DNA from 3 places in the Albibacterium indicum genome. Region 1 is predicted to be linked to each of the others. Evidence: riboswitches for the same ligand, from Rfam matches in the RefSeq annotation. Region 1 holds a riboswitch; each other region holds the start of a gene.
The links. A riboswitch is a leader RNA that binds a small molecule or an ion and turns the genes downstream of it on or off. The one in region 1 is predicted to bind S-adenosylmethionine.
Positions count from the first base shown of each region.

Region 2: linked by a shared signal. The riboswitch ahead of D3P12_RS08975 (hypothetical protein) and the one ahead of D3P12_RS11670 (O-acetylhomoserine aminocarboxypropyltransferase/cysteine synthase family protein) in region 1 are both predicted to bind S-adenosylmethionine.
Region 3: linked by a shared signal. The riboswitch ahead of metH (methionine synthase) and the one ahead of D3P12_RS11670 (O-acetylhomoserine aminocarboxypropyltransferase/cysteine synthase family protein) in region 1 are both predicted to bind S-adenosylmethionine.

Region 1 is NZ_QRGB01000001.1:2,632,722-2,637,236, reverse strand. Features, by position in the region: gene D3P12_RS11680 (homoserine dehydrogenase) at 1-457, opposite strand, end outside; gene D3P12_RS11675 (homoserine O-acetyltransferase family protein) at 458-1,513, opposite strand; gene D3P12_RS11670 (O-acetylhomoserine aminocarboxypropyltransferase/cysteine synthase family protein) at 1,510-2,811, opposite strand; SAM riboswitch class I at 3,064-3,167, opposite strand; gene D3P12_RS11665 (hypothetical protein) at 3,255-3,842, opposite strand; gene D3P12_RS11660 (RNA polymerase sigma factor) at 3,829-4,326, opposite strand.
Region 2 is NZ_QRGB01000001.1:1,987,480-1,991,994, reverse strand. Features, by position in the region: gene D3P12_RS08990 (DUF6079 family protein) at 1-276, opposite strand, end outside; gene D3P12_RS08985 (hypothetical protein) at 273-704, opposite strand; gene D3P12_RS08980 (Fic family protein) at 962-2,059, opposite strand; gene D3P12_RS08975 (hypothetical protein) at 2,141-2,383, opposite strand; SAM-I-IV-variant riboswitch at 2,433-2,528, opposite strand; gene D3P12_RS08970 (hypothetical protein) at 2,850-3,146, shown strand; gene rhuM (RhuM family protein) at 3,319-4,293, opposite strand; gene mnmE (tRNA uridine-5-carboxymethylaminomethyl(34) synthesis GTPase MnmE) at 4,326-4,515, opposite strand, start outside.
Region 3 is NZ_QRGB01000001.1:1,040,936-1,045,450, reverse strand. Features, by position in the region: gene D3P12_RS04800 (DUF4833 domain-containing protein) at 1-374, shown strand, start outside; gene D3P12_RS04795 (formylglycine-generating enzyme family protein) at 349-1,509, opposite strand; SAM riboswitch class I at 1,645-1,751, shown strand; gene metH (methionine synthase) at 1,841-4,515, shown strand, end outside.

The DNA of each region.
Region 1 (4,515 bases):
ATGAGCCGTTGAAAATACCACTTATAGAATGCAGCAGTTCATTATCGTAATACTCTTCCAGGTTTCTGATAATCGGAATACTTCCACAAACTGCACCCTCGTATAATAATGAAGTTCCATACTCGTGTTGCAGAGCCACCAATTCTTCCAAGTGATTGGCAATCATTTTTTTATTGGCAGAGACTACATTTTTCCCGTTTCGTAATGCCTTGGAAACAATGTTGTAAGCTACGTCTGCATCATCAATCAGTTCAATTACTGTATCAATTTCCGTATCCTCTAAGATTTCATCCGGGTCGGTGTGGAAAAGCTCTGCGGGGAGGCTCCTCTTTTTGTCCGGATGCTTGATTACAAATTTTTTAACTTCAATATTAAGTCGTTTGGTCTTGATGATATCATAAAGACCTTGACCTACCACTCCAAATCCGAAGATACCTAATCGTAATTTTTTTTCCATTTAAATATGAATCGTTGCTGAGTATTTTGATTTTATTGGGTTCTTTCTAATAAATTTATCTATAATTTGAGCCAAAGTTTTCGTTTCAATCAGAAAACCGTCGTGTCCATAAAAGGAATCGATTTCAGCATATTCTGCCGAAGGAACATTGTCCGCAATGAATTTTTGCTCTTCAGGTGGGAACAATACATCGCTCTTAATCCCGATCACCAACGTTTTGGCTTTAACTTCCTGGAGTGCTTCAATAATTCCTTTTCGCCCTCTTCCTACGTTATGTGAATCCATCGCTTTACTTAAAAACCAATAACTGTAAGCATTAAAGCGCTTTACCAATTTTTCTCCCTGATAATTCTGATAAGATGAAGCACGGTAATCATCCACCCGCTCATTGTCCGTTTCCATCTGTGTCACACCATAAGTTTCATAGCTTCGATACGACAGAAGCGCGATGGAACGGGCGGTCTTCAAACCTTTTGCACCACCATTGGGCTTATTTGCGTAAAAAGTTCGGTCACTTTCAATCGCCAGGCGCTGACTTTCATTAAAGCCGATACCCCAAGGCGAGTGCTGTGCGTTGGTTGCTAAAAGAATCAATCTTTCAATCCGCTCAGGTTGTAGAATTGACCACTCCAATGCCTGATGCCCACCCAGGGAGCCACCAATAAGCAGTGATACCTTATCTATTTTCAAATGGTCTGCCAAGAGTTTATGTGCGTTAGCCAAATCACGTGTTGAAAACTGAGGAAATGACAGATAGTAAGGTTGCTTAGTTTTTGGGTTGATACTCAAAGGGTTCGTAGTGCCATAGGGCGATCCGATGATGTTAGCGCAGATCACGAAATCTTTCTCCGGATTGAAATAATCCTTATCGCCGAACAACCCCGGCCACCACTCAAAAACATTGGCATTGGCCGTCAGAGCATGACATACCCAAACGATATTATCCCGCTGAGCGTTTAGGGTTCCGAAAGTAGTGTAAGCGATCTCCAGGTTTTGAAGTCGCTTACCACTCTCTAGTTTAAAGGTTTTTTTATATTGAAACTTGTGTGTCTTCATATTTTTGAAAATGCACCTTCAAAATCTGCTTTGATGTCATCAATATGTTCAATTCCAACCGATACGCGAAGTGAGTTCGGCTTAACGCCTGCTGCCAACTGAGCCTCATCGCTTAATTGTTGATGCGTCGTCGCAGAAGGTTGTATAATTAAGGTTTTTGTATCACCAACGTTTGCCAGGTGGCTTGTCAGTTTCAAATTGTCAATAAAAGCAGTTGCTTTTTCTTTACCACCTTTGATTTCAAAGCTCAACACCGACCCGAAGCCATTTTTTAAGTATTTTTTTGCATTCGCATATGAAGGGTGGCTTTGCAGTCCCGGATAGCTAACCGATTCCACTTGTGGGTGCTCCTCCAGCCATTTTGCCAAGTCCAATGCGTTGTCTACATGTCGTTGAACACGAAGCGATAACGTTTCAAGTCCTTGGATGAACAAGAATGAGTTAAAAGGAGAGAGGGCAGTACCCAGGTCACGAAGACCTTCAACCCGTGCTCTGATGATAAACTGAATATTGCCCAAGCTACTATCTACACCAAAAACGTCGCTGAACACCAATCCGTGGTAACCCTCCGAAGGCTCACTGAACTGTTTGAATTTACCATTACCCCAGTTGTAGTTACCTGCGTCTACAACCACGCCGCCAATACTGCTACCTTGCCCACCGATCCACTTCGTTGCAGCGTGAACCACCACGTTTGCTCCGTGCTCAATAGGTCTAAACAGGTAGCCACCGGCGCCGAAGGTATTATCGACAATAAGTGGTAGATCATGTTTCTTCGCTATTTCAGCTATTTTTTCAAAATCAGGAATGTTAAAGCTAGGATTCCCGATCGTCTCAATAAATATTGCTTTCGTTTTATCGTTAATCTGATTTTCGAAGCTCTCCGGCTTATCGTTTTCTGCAAAGCGAGCCTCAATACCTAAGCGTTTAAAAGTCACCTTAAATTGATTATATGTCCCGCCGTAAAGATTCGGGCTACTTACAAAGTTCTCTCCACTCTCTACGATATTAGTTATCGCAATCAACTGTGCTGCCATCCCCGAGGAAACCGCCAATGCAGCTACGCCACCTTCCAACGCCGCGATGCGTTTTTCGAATACGTCGCTGGTCGGGTTCATAATCCTTGTGTATATATTTCCGAATTCCTTTAGAGCAAACAGATTTGCACCGTGTTCAGCACTGTCAAATACAAAAGAAGTTGTCTGATAGATCGGAACAGCTCTTGCTCCGGTAGTAGGGTCCGCTTCTTGTCCAGCGTGTACTTGTAAGGTTTCGAATTTTAATGAGTTTGTTGCCATGATGATATAATAATTTCAGTAAATAATTTTAAAAAATGATTGTATTAGATGTTTTGTATACGTTCCCTCAATACGAATTGACATATAGAGAACGCTTTCGATTGTTCCAAAAAGATTAACAACAATAACCTTGGAAAATAGTAGATGGGCTGCACATTCGGTAGGTAGATCCGACGGTTACAGAGTATAGCCGAAACGCATAATGGCTTGGCATGTGTAGGGTAGAAATGTTCTTTGTTTTCATGTCTTATAAATTTATATTTTCCCGTTAATTCGGGACAGGATTTGGCACCTTTTCCTTTCAGATGGTTGCCAGTGGTTCATCGAGCCAGTCTCTCGCCACTTCTTTATAAACCAAGACTCTTAGAGAGTAATGATCATGTCCTTTTAACAAGGCACATTGCAAATATACAATCCATTATTGGATTTGCAAAATAGTTTTTTCAAAATTGTTCGCAAACCCTTTCCAAATTGTCAATAATTTCCTGCAATCGTTGCGATTCTTTGTTATTATAGTGTTTCATAAATACGAATTGACAAAGTATAACCCACATGATGCTGACAGCGATGTAGATGAGCAATTCCCAAAAGGGTAGAACAAAATACATCTCAAAAGCAAAGAGTCCGAGCGCAACACTGATTAAGATGACATAGGTTTGATAGGTCTTTGTATTTAATTTAAATCGGGATGTTTTATAATCCCTCAGGTCCTGTATAAATTCTTTTGGTTTTTTTAAGAGTGAACTCGACTTGTTAATACGCAGGTAGTCGACGATCTGTATTCGCAAGTAGAATACAAGGCATGCGATAACGATGATCATCGCCAGGTGAGAGGTCCAGGTCACAAATGTAGCTGTGATCCAAATGGAAAATATGGCTACAAATGCCAATGCCACAATAATTGTTTGCAGCAGTAAGCGATTTTCATACTTACGTTTCTGTTGTGCAATTTTTTTGCAAACACCTTCAATATGAACCGGCTCGGTTTGCTGCACTTTCCACAGCTTCTTTAACTCATCAAAATCTTTCATATCGATTATATAGTTGTGTCAATTTCGCTTTGATGCGATGTATTTTCACACGCAAGTTTCCTTCGGATATACCTGAAATTTCCGCTATTTCAGGATAAGGTATTTCATCTAACACCATGGTGATAATAATTCTTTCATTCTCTTCGAGTTGAGCGATGCATTTATACAATTGTTCAACCTGTTCCTCTTTCTCAGAGACCGTATCAGCTACCGTCTGGATGATATGTTCGTTCAGTTCATCGGCAATTTTCTTTTTTTCGACACGCAGGTGCGACAAACAGGTATTGATGGCGATCCGGTAGATCCAGGTCGATATTTGGGACTGATTCCTAAAACTATCCAGATTTTGCCATACCTTGATAAAAGTCTCCTGCATCAGATCATTAGCCAAATCACTACTTCCGGTATATCCGTAGCATAAATGGAAAATCCTTTCCGAGTTTTTTTCGAAGAGTTCCTGAAATAGTGCTTCCTTATTATCCATTCTTTCCAATTAGAGCGAGCAAAGCAAGATTTGTTACAGCTGGTGTTCGGTCTAAGCTAGTTATTTATTTTATTTAAATTCTCTCAAGACCTTGTTCGGATTCATAGGGGAATTTTTACTGAATTATTTGCTGATATATCCCTATTTTCGTCGATTTATACGAGAGCAACAGGGAATTAATAGATTATT
Region 2 (4,515 bases), 650 kb from region 1:
CAATTCTACTAAGGATTCATCTTCAGCAATCAAAGAAACTAAAGACATGGTATGTGATTTACCGGTACCGTAGTTACCTACCACTTGTAAACCGAAACTTTCTTCTGTATATTCCAAGTCGAGATTACGTACCATTAAAGGAATTAGGATATCTTTGAAAGTAGATGAAAAAACAAATGTTTTTACAAGATTCTGCTGGTATACTGATTCATTAGTTCTGTTGAACTTAACAACTTCAGTTATGGGTTCAAAACTAATTAGTTCATTGTATTTCATATCACGATGTGGCTTATGTTATTTAAGTCTATTTTATGGTTATCATTTTTTGTTAAGAAGTAAAGTTGATTGGTATCAATCTCTCCTTCCCATTTTAAAATCAAGGTATTATTTTGAGAGTAATCTGATAAAAATTTTTCTACGTTAAATTTCAATTCAGGTTCAAGGAGTAATCCGATATTTTCAATTGCAATTGTTTCACCGAACTCCTTATGTTGAATTTTGTTTTTCACAATAACATCATCAAGTAATTGATTAATTCTGAAAACTATTTTACTCTTATCCGTATTACCTAATTCGTGTGCTAATAATTTTCCTATATTCATCCAATTTACCTTTTCCGTATCAAAAAAATCAGTACTTATAATCAGTCTGTTGCGTGGAATCAAATTAAGAAAACTAACTATTTTATCTTTACAGTCAATCATGGAAATTAATTGGAAATGTTAAAATTCAAATATTTGATTAAATAATATTATAAAGGCACATTAAATTAATGTAGTCTAAAATAATCATATTAAGGAATAGTAATCAATAAAAATCAATAATAATAACAAATTACAAATACGGGAAACCGTAATAAACCGTTTTTATTTACTAATAACTATCTTTATGTATTAGTAATCAAATCGTTAAAGCCAAAGTCTATTTTCACCAGATTAATCATAAACAGGTTTTTTCAAACTTAAAAAACTAATTCATATCGAACTGAACGCCCTGCTCCTAAAACTTGCAATGCACCTATTTCATTCAAATGTTGTAAATCACGCGTTGCTGAAGCTTTAGAAGTTTTAGCGATAGCCATATATTTTTTTGCAGTCATGCCGCCTTGAAAACCCTCAACACCAGCATCGAACATGCGATTAATCACTTTCTGTTGTCTTTCGTTCAATAATTGCTTGAAACTATCAAAATACTTAACCTTCTTCACCGTAAATTCAACCAACTGCTTTGCTTCTATTTGAGCTGTTAAAATTACCTTTCCGAAATAAAGGATCCAATCTGTAATATCCAATGTAGATTGTGCAGCTTTCAAAGCGTCATAGTATTGATTCTTATCCTTTTCTATAACTTTGGATATCGACAACAATACTGGACTTTGCAATGTGTGTGACAATGTATATTCGGCTAATGCTCTACCGATTCTACCATTACCATCCTCAAAAGGATGAATACTTTCAAAATATAGATGTACGATAGCTGATTTGACGATGGCTTTACTGATCTTATCTAAATGACTTAAATTATCATTACTAAACCAATGTATAAAAGTCTGCATTTCTTGAGCTACAATTTCTGAAGGAGGCGCTTCATAATGCACCACTTCACGTCCATAAGCTCCAGAAACAACTTGCATAGGTTCTGATCCCTCACGCCATTGTCCCGCATTTATCGTCAAAAATGATTCCATCAAAATTTTATGCCAGTTCAAAATCATGTCAAGAGACAAATCATTAAGGTATGACTCTCGAACCTCGGTCATTAATCTTGCCATACCCGCTACACGTTTATCCGTAACTTTAATATCTGATCGCAAACCTAAATTACGTTTGATGGAGGACATCATATCGATACGGCTCATATATTCTCCTTCAATTTCAGAGGATTTAATTGCTTCAGAAATAAGAATCTCAATAATAGTTTCCTGCTTCAAATCATCATTCAAACCTGTAATTAAACCATTTACCACCCCCAACTCTTCAGCAAAAGAAATGGAGATCGTTTGTAGACTTTCAAGCGTAAACCTAAAATTAGGCCAGTCTTTATATTGCCAATTATACATATTGAGCCGATTTAAATAAACATTCAACTCAAATATAACAAAAATTTGAGCCGATTAAAGGGAATAATCGGCTCAATAGAACTAAAAAATTAATTTACCCTCCCTAAGAATCACTTTAGCATTAAGATTAAAACCACCACTTTCATTCTTGACAAAAGAATAATCTATTCCACGATTTTCAAACTGATTTCTTAACGCCTCAAGAAAATAGGCACGGGCGCTCACCCATCCACGATTACCAACCTCACGATTAAAACGCGCTACTAATTGCTCATCTGATAGCGTTGCTAATTCAGATTCAAATTTTTCAATTAAATTTTTCATTGTTTTGATACTTTAAATTATTAAATAGTATCAATCATAAAGACTAAGGGAGTGACCAAAATTTTGACTGAACAGCCCTCATCGATTGACCACCGTGGTTGGTTAAACTCGGTTGGTGTACATAATTGTACTCTTGATGATTGAATTATGTCCTAAAGATAGAAATTAATTATTTGAAGCAAAAATCGCGCTAAAATTGACAGTGATTGACTGCTACATATCAATTAAATCACTCAATTTTCCTTATCTTTACACTAATAATTTATTAAACGAAATCGCGTAAGCTATCCTTGTGGTTTAACTGAAACTGCGACCTTCACTTAAACAACCACCAAAGGATAGACTTACGCCCGTGCCTCATAATGGGCGTGGGCTAAGTCTGTCTGGTTGTTTGGTTGTCGCAGACCACAGTTAAGGACATGATTTTAGTTTCACGCCTTTTTTATTTTTCGAATTATAATCCAAAATGGCACAAGAAAACTTTTATTATCCCTACGACAGCATCGCATTAAAATACATTGATCAGCAAATCGTTAAGCGTATTATCATAGCCTATGAAAGAGGGGATCAGATAGAAAAAATAAAAGCAGATTTCCCCGATGCACCTATTACCAATAGTCTATACGTTAATCTTCCATATGAACTGACAGATGAAAAATGTATCTGTGGCAACTATATTTGCCGAAAGGTTGTGGGTACGTGGCGAAATCAAAAAATACAAACCACGTACAAAACCATTAAAAATGCATCGTTTCAAAACTAATGCATTACAAACAATAAAGCATTGAAAATAATTCATCTTCAATGCTTTATATTTATTTACTAATATCTAGTTATATCCAGTAATATGCAACTACTTTCCGATACAAAAAGTAAAAACACACTATAAATCAATTAATTACAAAGATAAAGGTGTACAAATGGCGTACAGCTTATTACTTCTGATTTCGATTGAGCACACTAATAATAAGTTTCTTTACGGTTTCCATTTCTTCGGGTTTACTGGAAGCAACAAACAAAGTAAGACTGGCCAAGGCTTCGTTGCTTATAATAGGCTTCTGGTCTTGAGCATATAGCAAATCATTCTTCTCTAAGAAAAGCAGGAAACAGGCTGCTGCTATCCGTTTATTCCCATCGACAAAACCATGGTTTTTGACAATCAAATATAATAACGTGGCTGCCTTTTCCTCAATGGATGGATAGAAATCTTCTTCGCCGAATCCTTTTGAAATTTGCGCGATAGCACTCTGAAAACTACCATCTTTCTCTTTACCAAAGATTGCAGAATCAAAGTCCACTCTCATCGTATCGATTATCTTTTCGTAATCGGCTGATTCGGGGTAATTAGCTGAACGTGTGGTCAACCCCTTACCATCCAACTGCTCATGGTCATAATCATCCAACAACTCCAATCCTTTGGCAAAATGCTCCAGCCAATCCAATTCAATCTCTCCTATTTTTCCCTCGATCGCACGACTCAATATACGGATACCATCTTTAAGAGTCTGAACCTCTTGCTGCTTCTGAGCTAAACGTTTTTCGTTGATGACATAGCCTTGTACAAGATAATCTTTTAATCGCTGGGTTGCCCATTGACGGAATTGGGTACCTTGTTGGGATTTCACACGGTAGCCAACTGAAATAATTACGTCGAGATTATAATGCTCTATGGCACGCTTCACCTGTCTAGTTCCTTCCGTTTGAACTGTCAAGGATTTCTTGACAGTTGTATTCCTTGCCAACTCCCCTTCTTTAAAACAATTATTAATATGTAAGCTTATATTCTGCTTAGTCTGGTTAAACAATACAGACATCTGCTGTTGGCTAAGCCACACAGTATCTTTCTCAAAGGTTACTTCAATCTGTGTTTGACCATCCTTGGCTTGATATATTTCAATCTGGTTCTTCATTACTTAAAATTCAGTCACAAATAGTTTCTCGTTTATTTGCCGATACAGAACTTCGAAAAGATGTTTTCAAGCAAGTCATCGGTGGTCACCTCCCCTACAATCTCACCTAAATAATGCAGTGCTTGCTTGATGTCCATGGCAAGGAAGTCTGATGTGATGGGGTTATCGATATTTTCCAATACACGATTTAAAGATGCCTCGGTACTTTTGAGAGCTTCGACG
Region 3 (4,515 bases), 1.6 Mb from region 1:
AAGATGACGAAATCGACGAGAATCAACCCGTTAAAGCTCATTGGATCCGTTATGCAGAAGGCGGAAAGCGAACCAGCCTTAGCTTTGTCCAGCGCAAATTTGCATATGGAGTTCACCATACCAAAACGGGAGATCAGGAATATGATATACGGTTGCAAGCTTACAAAGACTTAGAAATTTCAGTAAGGTTTAATCCGAAAACGAATAAATATCAAGCCTATACGGCAGTCGACAACAAAGAAATTGTCCTTAAAAGAATTTTCGTCCGCATTGATGGAGGTTCCTATTTTAAACCCAATGTACAATATATAGAAGTTTTGGGTTATGACCCCACCAACAAGTCAAAAATCACCCACCGCTTTTCTCCGAAGTAGGTCGCTCCGGAGCAGGATCGTCACTTACACATCTAAAACCCAAATTATTCCCTGCACTACTCACCTCCCCTTTCCCTCTACTACCCGCAATGTAACGCTCGCAATACTGATCATTACAAAGGAATGATCCGCCACGCTGAACTCTTTTTACCATATTGGGTTCAGAAGGATCATAGCTATCGCTTGGCCCTTTCGGATTGTTTGCTGGACTGTTTTCGTAGTAATCAGGCCGATAGAAATCTGAGCACCATTCCCAAACATTTCCATCCATATCGTATATACCAATGGCATTCGCTGGGAATGACTTAACAGGTGCAGTGCCAACGAAACCATCCTCGCCTGTATCTTTCATTGGAAAGCTTCCCTGATAAATATTAGCTACCCATTGCCCTCCGGGTTTCATCGTATTTCCCCAATAATATTTATCATTTTCCCTCATAGCCCGAGCTGCAAATTCCCATTCTGCTTCAGTCGGCAACCGCTTACCTGCCCATTTTGCATAAGCCTCAGCATCTTCGTATGCAATATGAACGACAGGATGATCTTCGCGCCCTTCAAGTGTACTTCCAGGTCCTTCGGGATGACGCCAGCTGGCACCTGCCACATAGCTCCACCAGTTTGTATAATCATTAAGTGAGGGGTGATTAGCCGGAGGGGTAAAAACAGCTGAGCCGGGAACTAATAAATCGAGTGGCACTGTGGGAAAATCTTTAGGGTCGAGTGGTCGCTCTGCCACTGTCTGATAACCCGTTGCCTGCACAAAGCGCGAAAATTGTCTATTGGTTACTTCATGTTCATCCATCCAAAAACCATTGACATGTACCTCATGAAGCGGCTTGCTATCCGCAAACTCATTAGATCCCATTGTAAAAGTACCGCCTTGGATGTAAACCATATTGGCATTATCGGATCCCATGCCTTGGACAATTGGTGTAGCATTCGCAATAGCAGCTCCACGAGACGGCATTCCATCCGCAACACATTGATCGTGGTTATGCCCAACAGCTGTATGATCATGACCAACGTGCGAGCTGTCTTGACTATTCTCCCCTTGTTTGTTATCAGCCGTTTGATTACAGGCTGCCAAGGTAACAGCAAACAGTATATAGAAAGGTATTAGATATACTTTTATCATAACATTCAATGGAATTAACTCAATACGCTTCCAAATTAACAAAAATTGTTTAACTAAACCCGCATTTAGTTAATGATACCGAAATAGTATTCCGTTAAAATTGAAAATTATCAAAAATAATTAGCACCTTTGTCTTGCTTATAGAGAAAGACGGAGGGATTAGACCCGAAGAAGTCTTGGCAACCTGTACTTACAAGGTGCTACATTCTACCTGATTCTAGATATATCAGGAAAGATAAGCTGCGGAACTTCTCCCGCTCTTCCTCTAATAAAAAAGCATTTTATTTTACTTTCCTTAAAATACTGATATTAAGGATTTTGTTGTCAGAAAATGAGTATAAGAGAAGCGTTAAAAAAACGAATTTTAGTTATTGACGGTGCGATGGGAACGATGATTCAACGTCATAAATTGGATGAGAAGTCGTTTCGCGGAGAAAGATTTGCTGAACATCCATGTGATGTGCAAGGGAACAATGATCTGTTAAACATATCGCAGCCACAGATAATCGCCCAGATTCACGAAGAATACTTAAGGGTGGGTGCCGATATTATCGAAACAAACACATTCAGCTCTCAAAAGATATCGATGGCTGACTACCAGATGGAGGAACTGGTCTACGAACTAAACTTCGAAGGTGCCAGGATAGCAAAAGAAGCTGCATTAAAATTCACAACCACAGACCCATCCAAGCCTCGTTTCGTTGCCGGAGCGATCGGCCCTACCAACCGGACAGCATCGCTTTCGCCTGATGTAAATGATCCCGGTTTCAGAGCAGTCACATTTAACGGACTAGTGGATGCTTACTACGAACAAGTTCGTGGCTTAGTCGATGGAGGTGCGGATCTACTGCTTATCGAAACCATTTTTGATACGCTTAACGCAAAAGCGGCTATCTATGCTATAAAAAAATATCAAAAAGAACTCCATGAAAACGGGAAGTTAAATCGTGATAATCAACTGGAAATCATGATCTCAGGAACCATCACAGATGCTAGCGGGAGAACCTTATCAGGTCAGACCGTAGAAGCATTTCTGAATTCCTTAAGTCACGCCAATCCTTTGAGTATTGGCCTAAACTGTGCCTTGGGCGCTAAAGAGATGAGACCGCATATTGCGGAACTCGCCCAAAAGGCTCCGTTTTTTGTTTCCGCCTACCCAAACGCAGGTTTACCCAATGAATTTGGTGAATACGATGAACAAGCTCATGATACGGCTCACCTTTTAGATGATTTTATTCAAAATGGATTTGTCAATATCGTCGGAGGATGTTGTGGCACCACGCCCGAACACATAGCCTGCATTCTGGAAAGAGCCAGTAAAGGGAAGCCTCGAAAACCGCCAAAACCTGAGGCCTACTTACGACTTAGTGGCTTAGAGGCTGTGACAGTACAACCGGAAAGTCTGTTTATCAACATTGGAGAACGAACCAATATTACGGGTTCGCCCAAGTTCTCTAAACTCATCTTAAATGACAAATATGAAGAAGCGCTTGCCGTTGCCCGTCAGCAAGTTGAAGGTGGTGCTCAAATCATTGACGTTAATATGGACGAGGGAATGCTTGACTCCGAAAAGGCGATGGTCAAGTTCCTCAACTTGATAGCATCTGAACCTGACATTGCTAAGCTTCCGATCATGATCGATTCATCACGATGGTCGGTTATTCGTGCTGGATTACAATGTCTTCAAGGAAAAGGTATCGTTAATTCGATATCCCTAAAAGAGGGAGAGGAAGAGTTTCTCCAGCATGCACGTGAAGTCATGGATTACGGCGCTGCCGTCGTCGTCATGGCTTTCGATGAAACAGGCCAAGCTGATTCTTTTGAGCGCCGGATAGAAATCTGTGAGCGGTCATACAAATTATTGGTATCCATTGACTTCCCGCCCCAAGATATTATTTTTGATCCCAATATATTAACCGTTGCTACGGGTCTTGAAGAACATAACAATTATGCGGTTGATTTTATCAAAGCAACACGATGGATAAAAGAAAACCTTCCCCTCGTACATGTCAGCGGCGGTGTAAGTAACATCTCATTCTCTTTCCGTGGCAATAATGTTGTACGCGAGGCGATGCACTCAGCTTTCTTGTACCATGCGATAAAGGCTGGTCTTGACATGGGGATCGTTAATGCAGGGATGCTGGAGGTTTATGAAGAAATTGATCCGACTCTTCTCGTTCACATCGAAGACGTTCTATTGAATCGTCGTGATGATGCAACAGAAAGGATGGTTGACTTCGCCGAAACTATTAAAAGCAAGGGGAAGACGGTTGAGAAATCAGAAGAATGGAGAAAAGGCACCGTACAAGAACGCCTATCTCATGCTTTGGTAAAGGGTATTATTGATTATCTGGACAATGATGTTGAAGAAGCACGATTGGCATATGATAAACCGTTAGAAGTTATTGAAGGGCCGCTAATGGACGGGATGAATGTCGTTGGTGACTTATTTGGCTCCGGAAAGATGTTCCTACCCCAGGTAGTTAAATCTGCGCGGGTAATGAAGAAAGCAGTAGCTTATCTACTTCCGTTTATCGAAGCTGAGAAGCTAAAAAACGAAGATCAATCCGAAAGGAAGAATGCAGGGAAGATTGTGATGGCAACCGTTAAGGGTGATGTCCATGATATCGGCAAAAACATCGTGGCTGTAGTGCTTGCCTGCAATAACTTTGAGGTCATCGACTTAGGAGTCATGGTACCGGCACAAAAAATAATCGATGAAGCGATTGCGCAGAATGCGGATATTATAGGACTTAGCGGACTCATCACACCGTCACTAGATGAAATGGCCAATTTCGGAAAAGAAGCTGATCGAAATGGGTTGAAGCTCCCGCTTATTATCGGCGGTGCAACAACCTCACGGATTCATACAGCCGTAAAAATAGCCCCTAATTATTCTGGGCCAACTGTCCACGTACTTGACGCATCAAGAAGTGTAAGCGTTTGTACCAATCTGCTGAATGCGGCCACTAAAGATGAGTATATCAAAACTGTTCATGAAGATTA